DNA from 3 places in the Pseudomonas entomophila genome. Region 1 is predicted to be linked to each of the others. Evidence: riboswitches for the same ligand, from Rfam matches in the RefSeq annotation. Region 1 holds a riboswitch; each other region holds the start of a gene.
What was found. Region 1 has a riboswitch for cobalamin ahead of IM733_RS05190 (CbtB domain-containing protein). Riboswitches for the same ligand answer to the same signal wherever they lie in the genome.

Region 1 (7,603 bases):
TCGGGCAATGTCGCGTGCAGTTGCAGGCCCTTGAGCCTGGCATTGCCCTCGAAGACCCGAATGGTGGCCTTGACCAGGCCGGTCAAGTCGGTGGCCACCGGTTGCAAGGTCATGTGCCCGGACTCGATGCGCGAGATATCGAGTACATCGCCGATCAGGTCGAGCAGGCCGATTGCCGACCCGTGGGCGGTTTCCAGCGCCTGGGTGTCGCTGTGGCCACGACGACTGTCCTCCAGGGCCAGTTCCAGCAAGCCGATCACCGCGTTCATCGGGGTGCGGATTTCGTGGCTCATGACCGCCAGGAAGGTACTTTTCGCCTGGCTGGCCTGTTCGGCGTCGTTTTTCGCCTGGCGCAACTGTTCGAGCAGCCCGCGGCTGAGCGCAAGCTGTTGCTGCAGGGCGCGTTCGGCGTCGGTGCGCTGGTGGATCAGTTTGCGCAGGTAAGTGTTCCAGAACACCACGCCCGCCAGCAGCACACCGGCCAGCACCAGCACCTGAAGCGCCAGTGTGCGGTAGTTGCGCCAGGGGCTGTCGCTGACCACGGCGTTGGTGCGCCAGCGGTTGACCAGTTGCTCCTGCTCGTCAGGCGGGATGCTTAACAGGGCCTTGTCGAGGATGCCCTGCAGTTGGGGCAGTGCGGGGTTCACGGCAAAGGCGGCGAGTGCCGGTTCATCGCCCTGCAGCCCGGCGACCCGCAGGCGGCCCTTGAACACCTGGTTGATGAAGTAGACGGCGTTGACCTGCGAGCTCACGGCCACGTCGGCGTCGCCATTGGCCACGGCCTCCATGAGTTGCAGGGGGTTCTCCGCTTCATATACACGCATGCTGGGGGATTCGCGCAGCAGCTCCTTGGTCAGCGGCGAGCCACGCAGCAGCGCTACGCGCTGGCTGCTCAGGGGCTGGTTCGCAGGTAACGGCGCGGCGTCCTGGCGCATCACCAGGACGCGCGGGCTGATCATGTACGGGCGGGTGTAGCGCAGACGCTGGGCGCGGTCGTTGCCATAGCCGATGGCGCCGATCATGTCGACCTTGCCCTGGGCGGTGGCCTCGACCATGTCCTCGAACGACTCGGACTCGACGATCTGGAAGTTCAGGCCGGTGCGCAGGCTGATACGCTGCAGCAGGTCCAGGGCGATGCCGCGTGGTTGCTGCTGGCTGTCGGTGAAGCTCAAGGGCGCCAGGGTCGTGTTGATCATCACCCGAATGGTCGGGTGGCTGGCGATCCAGCTGCGCTCCTCGGCGGTGAGCGCGTCCAGCCGGCGGTCGAGCAACAGGCTGGTGCTGCCGCTGGTCCAGCGCCGCAGGATGTTCAGCCGCTCGCTGTCGGCGACACGGCTGAGGGCCGTGTCCACCAGGCGTAGCAGGCGCGCGTTGTCGCGAGCCAGGGCAAAGGCGAAGGTGCTGACTGGTACTTTGACGAAGTGGTCGACCTTGACCATGCCCTGGAAACCCTTGGCAATCATGTAGTCGCTGCTGATCGCATCGCCCAGGTAGGCGTCGGCCTGGCCCAGTGCCACCGCGGCGATACCGGCCAGCGTTGAGCGATAGAGCGTGACGTGGGCGCGGGGATAGAGCTTTTTCACGGCCTGCAGGGGCAGGTAATGGTCGACCATGGCCAGCTTGCGCCCGGCCAGGGCATCGTCCTCGCCCAGGGCGGCGCGCTGGCGCGACACGATCACCGCCAGGTCGTCGGCGTAGGGCTGGCTGAGGGCGAGCTCGGCATCGTTGGCCTCGAAGGCATTGGAGGTGCCCAGCAAGTCGATCTCGCTGCTGCGCAATGCGGCGATGGCCTGCGCGCGATTGCTATAACGACGGATCTCGATGGGGACGCCCAACTGCTCGGCGATCAGGCCGGCGTAGTCGGCGCTCAGTCCTTCGTAGTCGGCTTGGCTGGTGTTGATGTCGAACGGTGGGTAGTCGGGGCGCGAACTGCCGAGCACCAGCGTCTTGCGCGCGGCGAGCCACTGGCGATCGTGCGCATCGAGCGCCAGTGGTTGTGCTGCGCTCAGGGCGCGTGCCAGCAAATGGCGGCTTTCGCTGGGGGATTGCGCCGCAGCGGACAACGACAGCAGTGCGGCCAGCAGCACGCACGGCAGGGTGCGCCCGATCATCGGTCAGGCCACGTTGTTGCGTTTGGCCAGGTCGACCATTTCCACCAGCGACTCGGCCTTGAGCTTTTCCAGAATCCGGCCGCGGTAGGTGCTGATGGTCTTGGCGCTGAGGTTCATCTGCTGGCCGATCAGCTTGTTGCTCTGCCCGGCGCAGAGGCGGCGCAGCACTTCCATTTCGCGGTTGGACAGACTGCCCAGGCGCTCTTTCTCGCTGTCCAGGGTGTTGCTGTTGACCGCCATCTGCGGGAAGGTCGAGTAGCCCTTGACCAGTGCCTTGAGGGCGAAGAGCAGGGCGTCGAGATCCTCGTCCTTGTTGACGAATGCACTGATGCCGGCATCCATGCAGCGGCGCACGTAGAGGTCGGCGGGTTGGCCGGTGAGGGCCATGATCCGGGGCGCGGGCACGAGCAGCTTAAGGCGCTTGATCACTTCCATGCCGTCGAGGTCGGGCAGGCCGATGTCGAGAATTACCACCTCGGCCTTCGTTTCCGCGGCCAGGCGCGCGGCTTCTTTGCCTTTGCCGGTTTCACCGACGATGGTGAATCGCTCTTTTTCAAGCAGCATGCGCACGGCCAGCCGGACAATGTGGTGGTCATCGACCAACAGCACGGATGTCATGGGGAACTCCTGTTGATGTGGACCCGCTTCCTGTTTCCGTTCGAAAGTCGTTTCGCGGGTCAGCTGTAGGCAGCGCGCACCTTACGGGGATTCAGGATCCTTGGTAATAGGCGAGTATAGGTGTGTTGATTATGCGCAGCTATTTTGTTGAAAAGTCCTACAAAAGGAGGCTGGGCACACCTCCGTTGAAGCTGTCTGGGAAGGGGGTCAGGCGCAGGCTGAGTGCTTTTTGATCACTCGCTGGGTGGAGGCAGGGTTGTTGTCCAGCGCCTTGCCGGTACGGGTCGGCCGCGAGACGAGCTGGCCACCGCAGTTGGGGCACTGGTGGTGGAAATGCCGATCATTGCACGCGCGGCAGAACGTGCATTCGAAGGAGCAGATCAGCGCGTCCGGGCTTTCGGCTGGCAGGTCACGGTCACAGCACTCACAGTTGGGGCGTAGTTCGAGCATGTTGGGGTTTCCAGTAGGCGTGAAAGCCCCAGTGTGCTACGACGTGAGGGGTGGCGGCAAATGGCTCATGGGCCGGGCCGGTAGAGGTGGGCGTGCCCGGCGCGGTAAAGGGCCGAATCGGCGAAGGGGGCATCCCCCAGTACATGGCCGACGAGGATCAGCGCTGTGCGCCGGAAGCCTTTGGCCGCTACGCGCTCGACGATATCCGCCAGAGTGCCCTTGGCCCAGTCCTGGTCCGGCCATGTGGCGCGGTGCACCACCGCGACAGGGCAGTCGGCGCCGTAGTGGGGCAACAGTTCGGTGACGATTCGGGCGAGGTGCTTGACCCCCAGATGGATGGCCAAGGTGCTGCGGTGCCGGGCCAGGTCGGCCAACTGCTCCCCGGGTGGCATCGGCGAGCTGTCGCCGTAGCGGGTGAGAATCACGGTTTGCGCCACGTCGGGCAGGGTCAGTTCGCACCCCAGCAGGGCGGCGCTGGCAGCGGTCGCGGTGACGCCCGGCACGATCTGGTAATCGATGGCCAGCTCGCGCAGGTGGCGAATCTGCTCGCCGATGGCGCCGTACAGGCTGGGGTCGCCGCTGTGCACCCGAGCCACATCGTGGCCAGCGGCGTGGGCCTGGCGCATGGCCTCGACGATCTGCTCCAGATGCAGTTCGGCGCTGTTGATCACGGTCTGGGCGGTGTGCCCTTCGAGCACGGCGGGAGGCACCAGGGAGCCGGCATAGATGATCACCGGGCACTGGCGGATCAGGCGCTGGCCCTTCACCGTGATCAGTTCCGGGTCGCCGGGGCCGGCGCCGATGAAGTAGACCGTCATGGGAATTCCTTGCAGGTGGGAGGGCGGATTATCCGCCGATGGCCAGGGCCAGGGTGGCGCCAGCCAGGGTCTGTTTCGGGATGTGCAGGCGTGGCGGCGTGAATGCCTGGCCGGCCAGGGCCAGTGCCGCGCTTTCGGCTACGCCCCAGCAGCCGGTCTGGGCGTAGGCGACGGCGGAGCGCTGGGTGAGCTGCGCTTCGAAACCGAGCAGATGTGGGGCATCGAAGCAGATGAACGGCAACCCCAGGCGCTCAGCCAGCGCCAGCAAGCCGGGCTCACGCGCCTTGGGCGTGATGCTGGCGATGCCGCGCAGGCAGGAAAGGGGCAAGGCGTGAAGGGTCAGGGTCTGGCGCAGCAGCACCGAGAGTGTCTCGACCGGGCAGCCGCGACGGCAGCCAAAGCCGGCGTACAACGCCGGCTGAGCGGGATGCAGGGACATCAAGCGTGGCTGGAGCGACGGTAGAGCCAGGCGCTGAGCAGGCCCAGCGCCAGCCAGAAGGCGGCGTTGGTCAGCCAGGAGGCGATCTTGAACTGCGCTTCGAGGGCTTCCGGCGCCAGGCTCTCATGCACGGGCGGTTGCGGCGCGCCGATGACATGGGGGATGACCAGCAGGGCGACGCCGATCACCTTGAGCAGCCAGTGACGGGCGAACACCAGCAATGCCAAACCTGCTGCGGTTGCAGCGGCGGTAGCGACCCACCAGGTCTGGCGTTGGCCAAGGTCGGCGGCGGCAGTGCCAGGTAGTTCGGGTGGCAGGCCCAGGGTCGGGGCCAGGCAGAACACGGCGAAACCGGCCAGGCCCCAGAGCGCGCCGGTGCTGACACGGCCAGGCTCGCGCAGGCTGTACAGCGCGGCAAGGATCAGGGCGAAGCCTACCGCCACTACCAGGTTGCCGCCGGTGGTGGACAGCACACGCTGCCAGCCATCCTCCGGCGCCCAGGCTTCGGCGCTGTGCTCATGTTCGTGGGGCGCGGCGGCCTCGCCATGCGCGTGGTGTTCGGCGGCGGGGGCGGCGTTCTCGTAGGTTTCCGCCTGGAGAATCAGCGGAGCGACCCAGAAGCTTTGCAGCAGGGTCAACAGCAGGGCGGCCAGCAGCCCGCTGAAGCCCGCGGTACGGGCGATGCGCGTGATCATGCGGGCGTACTCAGTGGCAGGGGAAGGCGGCGCTGTGGCGGGTATCATGAGCGGCGTTGTGCACCGCCTCGATGTGCGAGAAACCGGCGAAGTAGACCAGGCACAGGCCGAGCAGGCTGGCACCGATGGCGATGATCATGCGCTGGCTGAGGCTGACGGGGGTGGCGATGCTGTGTTTCGTGCTGGTGATGGGCATGACGCGTTCCTCTGCTGTTGCTTTTGTCGGGCATTGGGGCAACGGGCAAGCGCGGCGACCCCGGGCGAAGCTCGCCCAGGTATGCGACAGCGCCCGCCCACCGCGGGGTGTTCATGTGGCGTCAGGCCGGTCTCCGGGCTGGCGAGGTGGAGCGGGGCTCCGTTGTTGGCGTCACCTTCCCATGCCGTGTCGACGGGCACAGTGGTCAAGACGCTTCACTCGCTTACCGTTGCGGGGGCAGCACCGGCATTGTCCGGCCTCTTGCAAAGAGACGCGTGACGCACCGGTTTCCCGTTTCACCCCAAGGGGGCACCTGAACGCAGTGCGCTAGCAAATCATGGGGCGAACCTTGCGTCAATGGCGGCGGCGGTTGACCGCAAGGCAGGCTCTGCGTAGCCTTGCCGCTTCGAGGTTCTCCGGCGTTGGCCGGAGCTAAGACGGGAACGCGGTCGATGCCGCGGCTGCCCCCGCAACTGTAGGCACTGGAACGGATCGGCACAGCCACTGCGCACGCGCGGGAAGGCGCCATCCAGCTGGCATTCTTGTCGGCGCAGTGCGAGCCAGGAGACCTGCCTCGTGACGTTTTCGACTTTCAACCGGGCGGGGTGATCCGGTGGCGAACCAGCCAGGCCGGCACGGCCCGTGGCTATCGTCCTGCATGCCCGCGCCACAGCCGCCAAGGGCACCGCGACATGAAAACACTGGCCAAGCTCCCCGTCACCATCGTTACCGGCTTCCTCGGCTCGGGCAAGACCACCTTGCTCCGCCATATGCTCGACAACGCCCAGGGCCGCCGCATCGCGGTGATCGTCAACGAGTTCGGCGAGCTGGGCATCGATGGCGAAATTCTCAAACAGTGCAGCATCGGTTGCAGCGAAGAAGAGGCCAATGGCCGCGTCTATGAGCTGGCCAACGGTTGCCTGTGCTGCACGGTGCAGGAAGAGTTCTTCCCGGTGATGCGCGAACTGGTGGCCCGTCGCGGCGACCTGGACCACATCCTCATCGAAACCAGCGGCCTGGCGCTGCCCAAGCCTCTGGTCCAGGCCTTCCAGTGGCCGGAAATCCGCAACGCCTGCACCGTCGACGCGGTGATCACCGTGGTCGACAGCCCGGCCGTGGCAGCGGGCACCTTCGCCGCCTACCCGGACCAGGTCGACGCCCAGCGCAAGCTCGACCCCAACCTCGACCATGAGTCGCCCCTGCACGAACTGTTCGCCGACCAACTGGCCAGCGCCGACCTGGTGGTGTTGAACAAGGCCGACCTGATTGATTCAGAAGGCTTGGCCAAGGTCCGCGCCGAAGTGGCCGAAGAGCTGCCGCCGGCGGTCAAGGTGATCGAGGCCAGCAGCGGTCGCCTGCCGCTGGAGGTGTTGCTGGGCGTGGGTGCCGAGTCCGAGGCGCATATCGATGGCCGGCGCACCCACCACGATTCGCACCACGATGGCGATGACCATGACGACCATGACCACGACGCCTTCGACTCCATTTCCCTCGACCTGCCCGAAGCCGACGAAAGCCTGTTGCTCGACGCCCTCACGCAACTGGTCACCGAGTTCGGCATCCTGCGCGCCAAGGGCTTCGCCGCCATCCCCGGCAAGCCGATGCGCCTGCTGATCCAGGGCGTGGGCACCCGCTTCGACAAGCACTTCGACCGCGCCTGGCGCAACGAAGAGCCGCGCATCACCCGCCTGGTGCTGATCGGCCAGGACCTCGATGCCGCGCAACTGGAAGCGCGCCTGCGCCAGGCCCTGGGCGCCTGACCCATGCACCTGCTGCGGACCCAGCCCGGCGGCTTCGTGCCGGACGACAGCATCGCCGATCTCGGCCAGACTCCCGCCGAGTTGGTGATCCTCTGCAGCGGTGATTCGCACCTGGCACTGCTGGCCGAAACCGCCGAGCAGTTGCCGGAGGACTTTCCCAGCCTGCGCCTGGCCAACCCCATGCAGGTGCAGAACCATGCCTCGGTCGATCTCTATGTCGACGAGGTGCTGCGCCACGCCAAGGTGATTCTGGTCTCGCTGCACGGCGGCGTCGGCTACTGGCGCTATGGTGTCGAGCAACTGGTGGAACTGGCCAACCGAGGCGTGCAACTGATCTTGGTGCCGGGCGATGATCGCCCCGATCCGCAACTGACCGACCTGGGCACGGTGCGTGGCGAGCAGGCCGAGCGGCTCTGGCACTACCTGCGCCAGGGCGGCAAGGCCAACGCCGTCAACCTGTTCAACTGCCTGGCCAACCTGTGGCTCGGGCGTGACTATCCGTGGCAGGAGCCGCAA
Region 2 (7,603 bases), 720 kb from region 1:
GCCGGCTCCACCGCGATGACCGGCGCCGCCCTGCTGCAGGAACTCAAGGACGAGTTCGACGTGCTGTATGCCGAAGGCCGCCAGCGGCGCCGGCTGATGTCGCTGTCGGCCCACGACCGCATCGGCGGCACGCCGACCGTGGCCCACGCCCTCGACCAGTTCATCGCCTATGCCAAGTCCCACCCCGGCGTGGCCTTCCTGCGCAAGGACGAGATCGCCCGCTGGACCCTGGCCCAGGGCAATGCACCGCTGAACCCGGCCAGGGTCTTCGACTGACTGCGCTCAGCGCGCGGCCAGCCCGGCCTGCTGCAGGAAGGTCAGGTTGTCTTCCAGGTGCCAGTCCTCGGCAATGCGGCCATCGGCGATGCGATAGATGTCCATGGCGATGAAGTCGATGGCCTCGCCCTGCCCCTGGCGCTCGCCCAGCTTGCCAGTGAAATGCCCGGTAAAGCGCAGGGCCGCGGTAACCCGGTCACCGGCAACGATCATCTGCAACACCTCGCAGCGCAGGTCCGGCACCGCCGCGCGGAAGGCCTTCGAGGCTTTCAGCGGGCCTTCGATACCTTGCGGCCGCCCCGCCGGCAGGGTGTTGTCGCGAAAGTCCGTGGCCAGCGCGGCGCGGGCCATGGCTTCGTCGCCGGTATTCCAGAAGGTGTCGTAGCGCCGGGCGGCGAGGATCTGCTGTTCGAGCTGTGCCTTGGGCGGGCTGTGGTCGACCACCAGCACGGCTGGCGTGACCAGTTCGCCGGCACTGGACAGGTTCGCGGCAGCCGCCAGCACCAGAGGGGTCAACCAGCGGCCGGCACGCAGCCCCGAAACCTTGGATTCGGTATTCATGTTCAATTCCTAAAAGTGTCGTCAGAGAAGGCATGGCGCGGCCGCGAACCATGCAGACAAGCCTATCCAGTTGGCGCCAAGCCCTCAAGAAGGCACTTTCCACTCACCTGGTCACCCTGGAGTAACCCCGTATGGCCCATTACCGGGAATGCCCCGCCTATGACGTATTCGCCCTCGCCTGCCCCGCGCGGATGGTGCTCGACCGCCTGGCGGACAAATGGGCCCTGCTGCTGATCGACCGCCTCAGCGCCGGTGAACGCGTGCGTTTCAACCAACTGCGCCGGGACATGGCCGGGATCTCGCAGAAAATGCTGTCGCAAACCCTGAAGCGCCTCGAGCGCGACGGGCTGATCGAGCGTGAAGTGCATCCCACCGTGCCGCCCACCGTCGAGTACGCGCTGACCGAACTGGGCGCGACCCTGGGCGACACGGTCGAGCGCCTGGCACGTTGGGCGGAGTCGAACATGCCTGCGATACAGCTGGCCCAGCAGCACTACGACCGCCAGGCTGCGCGCCACCTTGATTGACTCGCCCGCGCATAAATGCTCAGATGCGCCCCTTGTTTCAGGTGTCCCTGGCCGCCGTGCCAGGGGTTAAACGGGAAGCCGGTGCCTCGTTCAGCGAGAAGTCCGGCGCTGCCCCCGCAACGGTAAGCGAGCAAGGTATTCGACAGACCACTGTGCCAACGGCATGGGAAGGTGAATGCCCGTGCGCCTCGCAAGCCCGGAGACCGGCCTGCAACCTCTGTTTGGCAACTCCCGCGGTGGGCGGGCGCGTGCCGGTCTTGGGGCAGCCCGCTGCCTGCAATGCCTTCATGCGTCCACCTCGCCGGGCTTCACTTTCTCGCTACGGGCGCGTCCGCATGTCTTCACCCCTCCTGCGCATCGAGCGCCTGCACTGGTCACCCGCTACCGGCGAGCCTTGCCTGCTCGACGATGTCACGCTCGAAGTGCGCCCCGGCGAGTTCGTTGGGTTGATCGGCCCCAACGGCAGCGGCAAGACCAGCCTGCTGCGCTGCGCCTACCGTTTCAACCGCCCACAGGCCGGGCGCGTGCTGCTCGAGGGTGAGGATGTCTGGCAACGCCCGCCGCGCTGGGTGGCCCAGCGCATCGCGGTGATGCTGCAGGAGTTTCCCGAAGACTTCGGCCTCAGCGTGCGCGACGTCGTCGCCATGGGCCGCACGCCGCACCTTGGCTGGCTCGACGGCGACGGCGACCCGGCGCCCATCGAGGCCGCCTTGCGCCAACTGGGCCTGGAAGACCGCGCCGAGCAAGGTTTCGCCCACCTGTCCGGTGGCGAAAAGCAGCGTGTGCTGCTGGCCCGGGCCCTGGCCCAGCAACCGCGCCTGCTGGTGCTCGACGAACCGACCAACCACCTCGACCCGCGCTACCAGTTGGCCCTGCTGCAGCACCTGCGCGGCACCGGCCTGGGCCTGTTGGCCAGCTTCCACGACCTGAACCTGGCCGCGGCCTTCTGCGACCGCCTGTACGTCATCGAGCAAGGCCGCATCAAAGCCGGCGGCACGCCCGCCGAGGTGCTGACCGAGCAGTGCCTGGCCGAAGTCTTCGGCACCCGCGCCCTGGTCGACCGCCACCCCCTGGCCCATCACCCGCGCATCACCTGGATCAGCCCCGCATGAAGCGATCGTTACTCCCCCTGCTCGCCGCCTTGCCCCTCGTGGCGGCAGCCAGCGACTACCCCGTGAACGTACGCAGCTGCGACCGCACGGTGACCTTCCAGCAGGCACCGCAACGGGCGGTCAGCCACGACATCAACCTGACCGGCATGCTCCTGGCCCTCGGCCTGCGCGAGCGGATGATCGGCTACAGCGGCATCAGCGGCTGGAAAACCCTTGCCCCCTCCTTGAGCCAGGCATTGACGGGCCTGCCGGAACTGGCGCCACGCTACCCATCGGTGGAGAACCTGCTGGACGTGGACACCGACTTCCTGTTCGCCGGCTGGGGCTACGGCATGGAGGTCGGCGGGACGCTCACACCGCAGCGCCTGGCGTCGTTCGGTATCCCCGTCTACGAATTGAGCGAGTCTTGCTCGCGGATCATGCCCCGGCACCCGGCAAGCCTCGACGACCTCTACACCGACCTCGACAACCTCGGGCGCATCTTCGACGTGGCGCCACGGGCCCAGGCGCTGGTCACCCAGTTGCGCGGGCGTATCGCCAAGGTTGCCAAGACCCTCGCCAACGTCCACGACCGCCCCAAAGTGTTCCTCTACGACAGCGGCGAGGACCGCCCCACCACCTCCGGCAGCCTGGGCATGCCCCAGGCGCTGATCGCGGCGGCCGGCGGCGACAACGTGATGACCGACGTGCAAGCCAGCTGGACCGAAGTCAGTTGGGAAAGCGTCGTCGAACGCGACCCCGACATAATCGCGATCGTCGACTACGGGCCGACCACCTGGCAGCAGAAGCGCGATTTCCTGCTCCAGCTCCCGGCGCTGGCCGATGTGAAAGCCATTCGCGAACGTCGCTTCGTGGTGCTGTCCTACCTGCAGGTGACGCCCTCGGTGGACAACGCCGATGCCATCGAACAGCTGGCCGCTGCCCTGCACCCGCAACTGTTCGCGCAGGCGCGGCCGTGATGCCGCTACGCAGCCCCACGGCCTACCGGCTGCTGCTCGTCGGGTTGGTGGCCGCCCTGCTGCTGTCCTGCCTGGTTTCGCTCGGTTTCGGCGCGGCCCAGGTGCCACTGGCCAACGTACTGGACATCGTTCTGAAGCAGGTAGGGCTTGCCGAGGCCGGCAACTTCAGCCGTGGCCAGGAGCAGATCGTCTGGCAGATCCGCGCGCCACGGGTGCTGCTCGGCGCGCTGGTGGGCGCCGGGTTGGCGCAGGTTGGGGCCGCATTGCAGGCCGTGACACGCAATCCACTGGCCGACCCGCATTTGCTGGGGGTCAGCTCCGGGGCCGTGCTGGGCGCCGTGCTGGTGGTGTTGTTCCTCGGGCCCTTCGCCGGCGTGCTGAGCCTGCCACTGGCGGCGTTCCTCGGCGCCCTGGGCTGCATGCTGCTGGTGCTGGGCGTGGCCAGCCGGCGCGGCCGCCTGGACAGCGAGCGGCTGCTGCTGGCCGGCGTGGCGGTGTCGTTCGTGGTGATGGCGCTGGCCAACCTGCTGCTCTACACCGGCGACCCCCACGCCGCCAGCTCGGTGATGTTCTGGATGCTGGGTGGCCTGGGCCTGGCGCAATGGTCGCTGCTGTGGCTGCCGGCCCTGGCCGTGCTCGCCGGATTCATCTTGCTGATGAGCCTGGCCCGGGCGCTCAATGCCCTGATGAGCGGCGAGCAGACCGCCGTGAGCCTGGGCTTCGACACCCGCCGCGTGCGCGCCCAGGTGTTCGTCGGCACGGCGCTGCTCACCGGGGTGCTGGTATCGCTGTCCGGCGCCATCGGCTTCGTCGGCCTGATGCTGCCGCACATGGCCCGGCGCCTGGTCGGCGCCGAACATCGCCGGCTACTGCCGACCTGCGCGTTGCTGGGGGCGCTGTTCATGGTCTGGGTCGACATGGGCGCGCGCACCCTGATCGCCCCCCAGGACCTGCCGATCGGCATCGCCACGGCGGCCATCGGCGGGTTGTTCTTCATCGCGCTGCTGCGCCGTCGCGGCTAGGTTCTGGCGCCACGCCACGCAGCCCCCGCAGCGCTGCGCGCAGCTCGGCGGGGCGCACCGGCTTGGCCAGCACCGCGATCCCCCGCGCCTGCAACGCCGCCTGCAGCCGGTCGATATCGTGCCCGGTCATGATCAGCGCCGGCACCGCCCAGCCGCGCTGGGCGCGCAGGTAATCGATGCAGTCGATGCCGGTGGCCTTCGGCCCCAGGTCGTAGTCGGCGACGATCACGTCACAGTCGCTGGCCAGGCCCTCGGCCGAATCGTGGGCCTGCACCTCGCAGCCCCAGCGCTGCAACAGCGCGCAGGTGGCCTGCAGGACATTGTGGTCATCCTCCACCAGGCACACGCGCAAGCCGGTGAGCAGCCCCGCCTGCAAGGCCGGGTCGATGGCCAGTTTCGGCATCTGCGCGACAGCCCTGGGCAAACCACTGAGGCGCACTGTGGTGCCGTGGCCAGGCCGTGAACGCAAGCTCACCGCCATCCCCATCAGGCGGCCCAGGCGCTGGACGATGGACAACCCCAGGCCAACGCCTTCGACGTCCTTGTCGCGGGCCTCGCGCACCCGGTAGAACTCCTCGAACACCTTGCCCTGGTGCTCCTCGGCGATCCCCCGGCCCTGGTCGCAGATGACGATGGCCAGCCCCTCGCCACAGGGCCGCACCCCTACCAGCAACGGCCGGCCGGCGGCGTACTTGAAGCTGTTGGACAGTACGTTCTGCACCATGGTCGCCAGCATCCCGGGGTCGGCGCGGGTCCAGTGCCGGCTGGCCACCTGGCGCATTTCCACCCCCGCCCAGCGCGCCGCCTCGGCGTTCTGGCGCAGCAGCTCGCGCAGGAAGCCATCCACCGCGAAGGTCTCGAACTTCGGTTGCACCCGGCCGTTGTCCAGGGTGTAGAGGTCGAGGATCGAGCGAAACAGTTGCGAGACGTTGAGCAGCGAACGGTCGATGCTGTCCACCAGGCGCCGCTCCTCATCGCCCAGGCGCGCCTCGCGCAGGCAGGCGGTGAACAGGCCGATGGAGTGGATCGGCTGGCGCAGGTCATGGCTGGCCTGGGCCAGGAAGCGGGATTTCTCGCGGGTGGCGGCCTCGGCCAGGGCCGTGGCCTTGCGCGTGCGCTCCAGCAGCAGGTGGGCGTAGAACGGGATCAGCGTGCTGGTGGTCAGCAGCATGGGCAGCAGGAACGGCTGCTGCTGCCAGTAGGGCGTGAACCACCACACCGCCACCAGCGCGCCCAGGGCCAGCACGGTGGCGATGGCCAGGTAGCGCGAGCCGAAGCGCATGCCGTTGCCCAGGTTGATCCAGACCATCACCGCGTACAGCGGCAACGCGGTCTCGCCGCCGACCACCAGGCCGAAACAGGTGCCGGTGTAGTCGCCCAGCATGCCGAAGATCCGCCGCGCCGGATAGTGCCCGGGCCAGCGCTTGATGGCCTGGCGCATGCCCACCGACACCACCACGAAGGCGGCGTAATAGAGCAGCACCGGCAGGTAGGTGGCGAGCGAACGGCCCGGCAGGAAGCCCAGCAGGGCCACGTAGCTGATCGCGCACGAGGCGACGATGATGCGCAGGTTGGCCTGGTCCAGTTCGTTGTTCTTCTCGAACTTCATGGGTAACGTCCTTGTGCGCCAGTCGGCATCTTCGCGAACAGCCTGGGGAAACGGCGGTCCAACCCTGCTAAGTTAACATGTGTCGCAAGACAGGGAGTTTCACGACGTGAGTTGCCGCATCATCGTGGCGGATGATCATCCGCTGTTCAGGGACGCCATGGCCAGCACCGTGCGGCGCCTGCTGCCCGCGGCCGAGGTCGAGCAGGCCGGCACCCTCCAGGACGTGCTCCGCCTCGTCGCCCAGGGCGAAGCGCCCGACACCCTGATCCTCGACCTGCGCTTTCCCGGCCTGACCTGCATCGCCCGGCTCGCCGAGTTGCGCCAGCAACTGCCGCGCACCGCGCTGGTGGTGCTCTCCATGGTCGACGATCCCGAGGTCATCAGCGAAGTCATGGCCGCCGGGGCCGACGGTTTCATCGGCAAGAGCCTCACGCCCGAGGAAATCGGCGCCGCCCTGCTCGCCGTGCGTGAAGGCGAGGTGGTGGTCCGGTATGCCCCGTCGGGCCTATTGCATCAGGAGGGGGCCGACAGCGAGCTGGAACAGCTGACCCACCGCCAGCAGGACGTGCTGCGCCTGATCGCCCAGGGCAAGACCAACAAAGAGATCGCCCGCGAGCTGGACATCTCGCCGTTTACCGTGCGCATCCACGTGTCGTCGCTGCTCAAGACCCTCAACGTGCCGACCCGCACAGCGGCGGCCGTGAAGTACTCGGGTAACTGAAGCGTGTAAGGCGCCGCCATACCTGTAACACTGCGGTCCCACACCGAACCGAAATTCGGCGCGACCTCTGTAGGAGCGGCTTCAGCCGCGATCACCCGCAAAGCGGGTGCCAGGCACCGCGTCGCTTGCATCGCGGCTGAAGCCGCTCCTACACAGGCCTGCTGCCCCCTCAGCATTCCCACACCCACCTCAGGGTTTCCCCCATGGGCGGACCGCCCCTGCCTTAGTATCATTTCGCCCTCACGGACCACCCGGGACCTCAACGTCCCCCGCCTAGGAAGGCCCTTTCACGATGTCTGCCGCACCCGCCGTTCCCGCGCCCAGCGAGCGCGAAATCCAGATCGCCATCGCCCCCCTCGACACCCTCCTCAGCGAAGACCTCGGCGCCGCCGCCGCTTCCGTCGACCACTGGCTGCAAGAAATCAGCTACGGCCTGGTCGATCTGCAACTGCTGCGCCAGCACGCCGAGAGCATCCCGGCCATGGCCAACTCCCTGGCCTGCATCGACGCGCTGATCGACATCCTCGAACTGGTCGAAAACCCCGACCCCGATCCGCTGGTGTGGGTCAGCCTGGGCATCAACCTGATCGGCATCGTCCCCTACCCACCCGGCCTGTCTCGCGCCCGCACCGTGCTGCGCCCGGTGCTGCAACTGACCCGCCAGACCCTGCGCCGCCGCCCCGGCGCGCACATCGGCGCGGTGATCCTGGAAATCATCGACGGCCACCTGCACGCCAATATCCGCGGTGCCCTGGAACACTACGTGCGCGAGGCCCTGGCCCAGTTGCCGGCGATGCTCAGTGCCGCTGCCGACAC
Region 3 (7,603 bases), 380 kb from region 1:
CGCGGCGGCAGCCTTCGAAGTCACGGAAAGGCTGGAACAGGGTGATGGCGATGCCGAGGTCGGCGCACATCTTTTGCACCTCGCGCGGGCTGCCGGCGTAGTACAGCAGGTCGTTCTCGAAGATCTCGACGCCGTCGAAACCCGCGGCGGCGATGGCTTCGAGCTTTTCCGGCAGGGTGCCGCTGAGGGACACGGTGGCAATCGAACGCTGCATGCTGGGGTTCCTTGTTGTTGTGGGGCGTTCCTCTTTAGGAGCGGCTTCGGCCGCGATCATCCGCGAAGCAGATGCCAGGCACTGCAGCGCCTGCATCGCGGCTAAAGCCGCTCCTACAGAGGTCATGCCAGATCGATGAGGGCAGCGGTAACGACAGCCCATCAATCGGCCTGGCATGAGCGATTATTCGCAGGTAAAGTCACCCCGGCAACGAACTTTGTACGGAACAGTTAGTTTTCGTTCGATTACCGAACAAAACCCGTTCCGGCGAATTGATTCACCCACCCCCGTGAACAACCATGAACACCAGTCGCAGGCCCCGCCGGCCTTTCTCGCTGCCACGCCGGTCGTTCGGCGGGTCCTGCGCCGCACCGCCCAACGTCACCACATAATAAGTTCAATAAAACGGGTACCGACCTATGCTCACGTTCCTCGCCCTGCGATCCGCACCGTCACGTTCGTCTTCTCCTTATCGCCCCACGGTTCACGCGCCCTGTGCGCGCTGACCTTTCGGCCACCGACAAGAACAACGGAGACAACATGGCCCGCACAAGCTCCCAAGCCAAGAAAGCCACCGCCAGCGGATGGATCGGCTCTGCCCTCGAGTACTACGACTTCTTCATCTATGCCCAGGCCGCGGCGCTGATCTTCCCGCAGATCTTCTTCCCCTCCACCGACCCGAAAATGGCCATCATCGCCTCGCTGGCCACCTACGGCGTCGGCTACCTGGCCCGCCCGGTGGGCGCCTTCGTGCTCGGCCACTGGGGCGACACCCGCGGGCGCAAGAACGTGCTGCTGCTGTGCATGTTCCTGATGGGCCTGTCGACCATGGCCGTGGGCCTGCTGCCCACTTACCACGACATCGGCCTGCTCGCCCCGGCGTTGCTGGTGCTGCTGCGCCTGGTCCAGGGCTTCGCCGTGGCCGGCGAGATCTCCGGGGCCAGCTCGATGATCATGGAGCACGCGCCGTTCGGCCGCCGTGGCTACTACGCCAGCTACACGCTGCAGGGCGTGCAGGCCGGCCAGGTGATGGCGGCGGCGGTGTTCCTGCCGCTGGCCTACTTCATGCCGAGCGAGGCCTTCAACGAATGGGGCTGGCGCATTCCGTTCCTGATGAGCGCGCTGGTGCTGTTGGCCGGCTTCATCATCCGCAAGGAGGTCCACGAAACCCCGGCCTTCGTCCAGGAAGAGCAGCAGGACAAGGTCGCCAAGTCGCCGATCAGCGAAGCCTTCCGTCACAGCTGGAAGCACATGGTGCTGGTGATGTTCATGGCGCTGATGAACGTGATCCCGGTGGTCGCCACCATCTTTGGCGCGGCCTACGCGGTGCAGCCGGCCTACGGCGTGGGCTTCGACAAGAGCGTGTATCTGTGGATCCCGGTGGTGGGCAATATCGTCGCGGTGCTGGTGATCCCCTTCGTCGGCAACCTCTCCGACAGGATCGGCCGCCGCCCGACCATGATCGCCGGTTGCCTGGGCTCGGGCCTGCTGGCGTTTGTCTACCTGTATGCGATCAGCATCCACAACGTGCCACTGGCCTTCGCCGCCTCGATCGTCATGTGGGGCATGGTTTACCAGGGCTACAACGCGGTGTTCCCAAGCTTCTACCCCGAGCTGTTCCAGACCCGCTACCGGGTTTCGGCCATGGCCATCGCGCAGAACGTCGGCACCATGCTCACCGCCATGCTGCCGGCGCTGTTCGCCACCGTGGCACCGCCGGGCTCGGACAACATCCCGCTGGTGGTGGGCGGGCTGGCATTCTTCATCACCTGCGTGTGCGCGTTCGCGGCATACCTGGCGCCGGAGACCCACCGGCTGGCCATGGAAGACCTGGGCAACCCGCAGGCAACGCCCATGGCGCAGGAAGCCTATGAAGCCAACCGCAAGGGCAACCTGAAAGCGTTCGGGCATTGAACGCCGCGGGGCAGACCTGTCGCGCACTGACAGTGCCTGGCCCATCCAGATGATTGACTCCCCCCTCGTTCGATGGTCAGATGCGCGCCAGTTTCAGGTGTCCTGCGCCGCCGTGCGCAGGGTGAAACGGGAAGCCGGTGAGTCGTTGTCACGACAAGTCCGGCGCTGCCCCCGCAACGGTAAGCGAGCGACCCCTTCGACAGACCACTGTGCACCCGCATGGGAAGGTGAAGGTTTCATGCCCCTCGCAAGCCCGGAGACCGGCCTGAAGCCTTACTTGGCAACCCGCGGTGGGCGGGCGCAGGCCGGTCATCGCGTGCGCGCCTGCGTATGTGGTTCGCCTTTGCGTGTTTTCCACCGGGATCCATTCATTCCTGCAGCAGTGGAACGACATGTCCCGATTCAACAAGCTTCACACCCTGGCGGCCTGCCTGGCCGTCTCGCTCCCGGCCCTGGCCGACGACCACCAGGGTGCCCCGCTCACCCTGCCCTCGACGGCGGTCACCGAGACCCGCGAGCCCTCGGCCATCGACCTGGCCACCCCGACCCAGGCCGGTTCACGGCTGAACCTCAGCGCCCTGGAAACCCCGGCCAGCACCAGCAGCATCAGCGCCGAGCAGATCCTGCAACGCAACAACCTCACCGTGCAGGACGCCGTGACCCGCTCCCCGGGCATCACCTTCATCGGCACCCCCGGTGATGGCGGCACCGGCCTGTCGGCGCGCGGTTTCAGCGGCCAGGGTTCGGTGATGACACTGTTCGACGGCGCGCGGCTGTACACCGGCGCCGGCACCCTGACCTTCCCGGTCGACCCGTGGATGGTCGAGCGCATCGACGTGCTGCGCGGCCCGGCGTCGGTGCTGTACGGCGAAGGCGCCACCGGCGCGGTGGTCAACGTGATCCCGAAAAAACCCTTCGCCGGCGAGATCCACAACCGCCTGCGCCTGGGCTACGGCTCGTGGGATCGCCAACAGCTGGGGCTGGACAGCGGCGGCAGCCTGAGCGAACGCCTGAGCTACCGGGTCACCCTCAACAAGCAGGAAGGCAACGGCTGGGTCGACCGCACCGACTCGCGCAACCTGTCGCTCAGCGCCGCCCTGCGCTTCGATGCCAGTGACGACCTGAGTTTCACCCTCGCCCACGAGCGTGGCGACGCCGAGCCGGCCAACTACTTTGGCACGCCGCTGATCGACGGCCACTACCGCGACAGCCTGCGCAAGAAGAACTACAACGTGCAGAACGACGTGCAGCGCTACCACGACGAGTGGACGCGCCTGACCACCGACTGGACGCTCAGCGACACGGTCTCGGCCAGCAACCTGCTGTACTACATCAAAAGCCGCCGCCACTGGCGCAACGCCGAGGACTACACCTGGAACGCCGATGAGGGCCTGCTGCAACGGGGCAGCTACCTGGAGATCAAGCACAACCAGGAGCAGCTCGGCGACCGCCAGAGCTTCACCTTCGACCACGGGCTGTTCGGCCTTGCGAGCAAGACCGTGGTGGGTGTCGAGTACAACAAGATCCGCTTCAACGTCGACAGCAACGCGCCCTACAACGACGACGGCGTCGACCTGGTCGACCCATGGAACCCGGCACCGAGTGGGTTCCACAGCGCCTCACCGCTGCGCCCGCAAAACCTTTCCACCACCCACACCGTCGCGCTGTTCGCGGAAAACCGTACCCAGTTGACCGAGCGCCTGTCGCTGGTCACCGGCGTGCGCCGCGACCAGAACCACATCGACCGCGACAACCTGATCGATGGCTCGCGCAGCGACGTCAGCCTGCGCGGCGGCAACTGGCGCGCCGGGCTGGTCTATGCGCTCAGCGACGATCTGTCGGTCTACGGCCAGTACTCCACCAGCGAGGACGGCGTCGGCAACCTGATCAGCCTCAGCCAGAAACAGATGGACTTCGACCTCACCGAGGCGAAGCAGACCGAGTTCGGCGTCAAGCAGCGCTTCTGGGACGGCCAAGGCGAATGGACCCTGGCGGCCTACCACATCGTCAAGAAGAAGCTGCTGGTCTACGACCCGGCCAGCAAGACCCAGCAGCAGGCCGGGCAGCAGACCTCCGACGGCCTGGAGGCCTCGCTGGAACTGGCGCTGGGCAACCAGTGGCAGCTGTCGGCCAACGCCGCGCTGGTGCGGGCCAAATACGACGAGTACCTGCAAAGCACGGCGCAGGGGGTGATGGACCGTGCCGGCAACCGCCCCGCCAACGTGCCGCGGCGCACCGCCAACCTGTGGCTGAGCAAAGGCTTCGGTCAGACGCTGGATGCCGGCGTGGGCCTGCGTTATGTAGATGAGCGCTATGCCAGCGTCGACAACGAACAGGCCGTGCCGGGCTATACCGTGGTGGATGCCAACCTCGGCTGGCAGGTGCTGCCGGACGTGCGTCTCGGCCTGCAGGTGAACAACCTGTTCAACCGCGACTACGTGGTTTCGGCCCACAGCGGCGAGCAATGGCTGCTCGGCGCGCCGCGTTCGTACTTCGCCACGGTCGACTACAGCTTCTGACCCTTCCCATTGACCTGACACAACTTCTGTAGGAGCGGCTTCAGCCGCGATCACCCGCGAAGCGGGTGGCCAGACACCGCGGTGCCTGTATCGCGGCTAAAGCTCCTACTTGCGCCCGCGCTCATTGCATTTGCCCTTTGCGCCGAACCCATGGCATAGATGCGAGTCCACACGTGTATGTGCCCGTATCGAGCCTCAAGGAGTTTCACGCATGAGCAAGCACCCTTACGTCCCGCCCAAGGTCTGGACCCACGAGGCCCCCTCAGGCGGCCAGTTCGCCAGTATCAACCGCCCGGTGGCCGGCCCGACCCACGACAAGGACCTGCCCGTGGGCAAGCACCCGCTGCAGTTGTACTCGCTGGCCACCCCCAACGGCGTGAAGGTGACCATCCTGCTCGAAGAATTGTTGGCCCTCGGCCATACGGGCGCCGAATATGACGCCTGGCTGATCCGCATCGGCGAAGGCGACCAGTTCGGCAGCGGCTTCGTCGGGGTCAACCCGAACTCGAAGATCCCCGCCCTGCTCGACCGCAGTGTCGAGCCGCCGGTACGGGTGTTCGAGTCCGGCTCAATCCTGCTTTACCTGGCCGAAAAGTTCGGCGCACTCCTGCCCACGTCGCTGGCTGCGCGTACAGAGACGCTCAACTGGCTGTTCTGGCAGATGGGCTCGGCGCCCTACCTGGGCGGCGGTTTCGGCCATTTCTACGTGTATGCGCCGGAAAAGTTCGAGTACGCCATCAACCGCTTCACCATGGAAGCCAAGCGCCAGCTCGATGTACTCGACCGCCGCCTGGCCGAAAGCGCCTACCTGGGCGGTGACGAATACAGCATTGCCGACATTGCCGTGTGGCCCTGGTATGGCCAGCTGGTGCGCGGCAACCTGTACGGCGCGGCCGAGTTCCTGGCGGTGCACGAGTACCCGCATGTGCAACGCTGGGCCGACGCCATCGCCCAGCGTCCCGCGGTGCAGCGCGGCACCCGGGTCAACCGCACCTGGGGCGATGAAGCCAGCCAAGTGCCAGAGCGGCACTCGGCAACAGACATCACGGCCCTTTGAACTAAAGTGTCAGTCTTGATCCGGCATGAAACCCAACGCCATGGCCAACTGCCGGTCAACACTGCCTTCAGGCTCCCAGACCGACAGCAGCGGTTCGCTCAGGCAGCGCAGCCCTGCTGCCTGGGCCCTGGCGTGGGTCAGGTAGTCATGGTCGATGACGTTGATCGACACCAGCAGCTCCTCCAATGTCGGGGATTTCTGGACGATGTAGTGCCAGTCGCTCATCTCGTATGTTTGCGCAACAGCCCAGATCGCGGACTGCAACAGATCCTGCTCCCCATGCCGGATCGCTGACCGTACCAGTGCCCTCTCCCGTGACAGGTGGCCATACAACTTGCCAGGGCTGAAGCACATCAGTGCCGCGTAGTAACCGCGCTCGAGTGTCTGCCCACATGCCGCCACGTGGGCGAAGCTCAAGTCGTGATCCAGGCGCCTGGCCTTTGGCTTGATCAGCTCGTCCTGCTCAAAGGCGACAAGCAGGGCCTCAAGCTCCTCGACATACATCACCCCCAGCGCCTGCTGTGCGTCGATATCCCCATCCAGCCAATAGCGTGCGAAACGATAGACCCGGCAGGCCAAGCCGTGGCCCCACATTGACCAGACCAGGCACAGGTTTTCCAGCGCATGGCGGTTTTGCCCAAGGCACAGCCGCCTCACCAGCGCCATGTCCCAGCTCGGGGCAAGCCCCCGGATATTCACGTCCTTGTCTTCAGTTCCCGAATAACGCAAAAAAGCACCTGGGCACATCAAGGCAAAATTGCGTATGTGTTCAAGGAACAGACTGGAATAGGCACGCCCCGTTTCCAGCTCATTGGCGTGGGCAATGAGTGCTTGCGCAGCCTCCTGCGCGGCGACAGGATTGTCTTGGTTGAACCAGATTCGCGTGGGGATGCCTTCGATGCGGGTACTACCCGGCTCGCTAATGATGTCCCCGTGGTTGTAATGGGTGATCGGATAGACCAGCGACCTGCTGATCTTCGCGTAACTTCTCGGAAACCAACGCTTGGCCAGCAACCAGCCGTCCGCGCTGGTGCTGGAGATCAGGTGGCGCTCGATGACTCTGTTATCGAAGATTTCGTGACGGAATTCGGGGCAGTTTTCTTCGGTCTGCCTCAATCGGGTCACCAATCCGTCCGAAGCCTCTGGCAGATAGAAGCCGATGAACCGCTGGCAGCCCCACTGCTGCATATCCCCCAGTGGCGACGTCTCTACGCTGCGAGGAACACTGCCACCCTGGTAGTGCTTGCAACTGACCAACCAACGCTCATCGCCCACCTTCAGCACCAGGTCAGCACCGTTGTCTGCCCCGCGCCCCACCGTCTTGATCACCTGTGCATCGAACAATGTGACGAAGAACTCGCGGGCAAACTTCTCGAACGCACTCACGTCCGACGAAGGCGGCCGCGACGGCGGAATTTCGGTGAAGTCGAGGCAGATCGATTCGTGCTTGCTCATGCAGGCTCCGTGGCGTGGCATTTGGCAACACAGCATCCCGGTTTTGCGAAACACCAGCAATGCCACGGTGCACAGAACCATTTCCGGTGTGCATGCCTGCGTTCAGCAAGCCCTTCTTGCTACACTCGCCGCCATGATTTCCACCTGCACAACTGGTGACAGCATGATCGATGTAACCGAGGTTTCCATTGCCGAACTGCGCGACGCGCTCGAGTCCGGCCGCACCACCGCGGTCGAGCTGGTGAAGGCCTACCTGGCCCGCATCGACGCCTACGATGGAGCCGACACCGCCACCGCCCTCAACGCCGTGGTGGTACGTAACCCTGAAGCGCTCAACGAGGCCGAGGCCTCCGATGCCCGTCGCGCCCAAGGCCAGACCCTCGGCCCGCTGGACGGCATCCCCTACACCGCCAAGGACAGCTACCTGGTCAAGGGCCTGACCGC

Region 2: another riboswitch for cobalamin. It lies ahead of IM733_RS07900 (ABC transporter ATP-binding protein); the one in region 1 lies ahead of IM733_RS05190 (CbtB domain-containing protein).
Region 3: another riboswitch for cobalamin. It lies ahead of IM733_RS03455 (TonB-dependent receptor); the one in region 1 lies ahead of IM733_RS05190 (CbtB domain-containing protein).

Annotation. Positions count from the first base shown of each region.
Region 1 is NZ_CP063832.1:1,133,682-1,141,284, forward strand. Features, by position in the region: gene IM733_RS05160 (transporter substrate-binding domain-containing protein) at 1-2,108, opposite strand, end outside; gene IM733_RS05165 (response regulator transcription factor) at 2,115-2,729, opposite strand; gene IM733_RS05170 (DUF1272 domain-containing protein) at 2,937-3,179, opposite strand; gene cobM (precorrin-4 C(11)-methyltransferase) at 3,245-3,997, opposite strand; gene IM733_RS05180 (cobalamin biosynthesis protein) at 4,026-4,436, opposite strand; gene IM733_RS05185 (CbtA family protein) at 4,436-5,131, opposite strand; gene IM733_RS05190 (CbtB domain-containing protein) at 5,142-5,327, opposite strand; cobalamin riboswitch at 5,435-5,659, opposite strand; cobalamin riboswitch at 5,720-5,918, shown strand; gene cobW (cobalamin biosynthesis protein CobW) at 6,020-7,087, shown strand; gene cobN (cobaltochelatase subunit CobN) at 7,091-7,603, shown strand, end outside.
Region 2 is NZ_CP063832.1:1,856,167-1,863,769, forward strand. Features, by position in the region: gene IM733_RS07885 (polysaccharide deacetylase family protein) at 1-276, shown strand, start outside; gene IM733_RS07890 (ester cyclase) at 283-837, opposite strand; gene IM733_RS07895 (winged helix-turn-helix transcriptional regulator) at 969-1,364, shown strand; cobalamin riboswitch at 1,387-1,590, shown strand; gene IM733_RS07900 (ABC transporter ATP-binding protein) at 1,700-2,476, shown strand; gene IM733_RS07905 (ABC transporter substrate-binding protein) at 2,473-3,435, shown strand; gene IM733_RS07910 (FecCD family ABC transporter permease) at 3,435-4,457, shown strand; gene IM733_RS07915 (ATP-binding response regulator) at 4,429-6,066, opposite strand; gene IM733_RS07920 (LuxR C-terminal-related transcriptional regulator) at 6,173-6,787, shown strand; gene IM733_RS07925 (RHS repeat-associated core domain-containing protein) at 7,080-7,603, shown strand, end outside.
Region 3 is NZ_CP063832.1:756,096-763,698, reverse strand. Features, by position in the region: gene quiC (3-dehydroshikimate dehydratase QuiC) at 1-214, opposite strand, end outside; gene IM733_RS03460 (MFS transporter) at 755-2,128, shown strand; cobalamin riboswitch at 2,207-2,411, shown strand; gene IM733_RS03455 (TonB-dependent receptor) at 2,521-4,647, shown strand; gene yghU (glutathione-dependent disulfide-bond oxidoreductase) at 4,859-5,704, shown strand; gene IM733_RS03445 (restriction endonuclease) at 5,714-7,159, opposite strand; gene IM733_RS03440 (amidase) at 7,323-7,603, shown strand, end outside.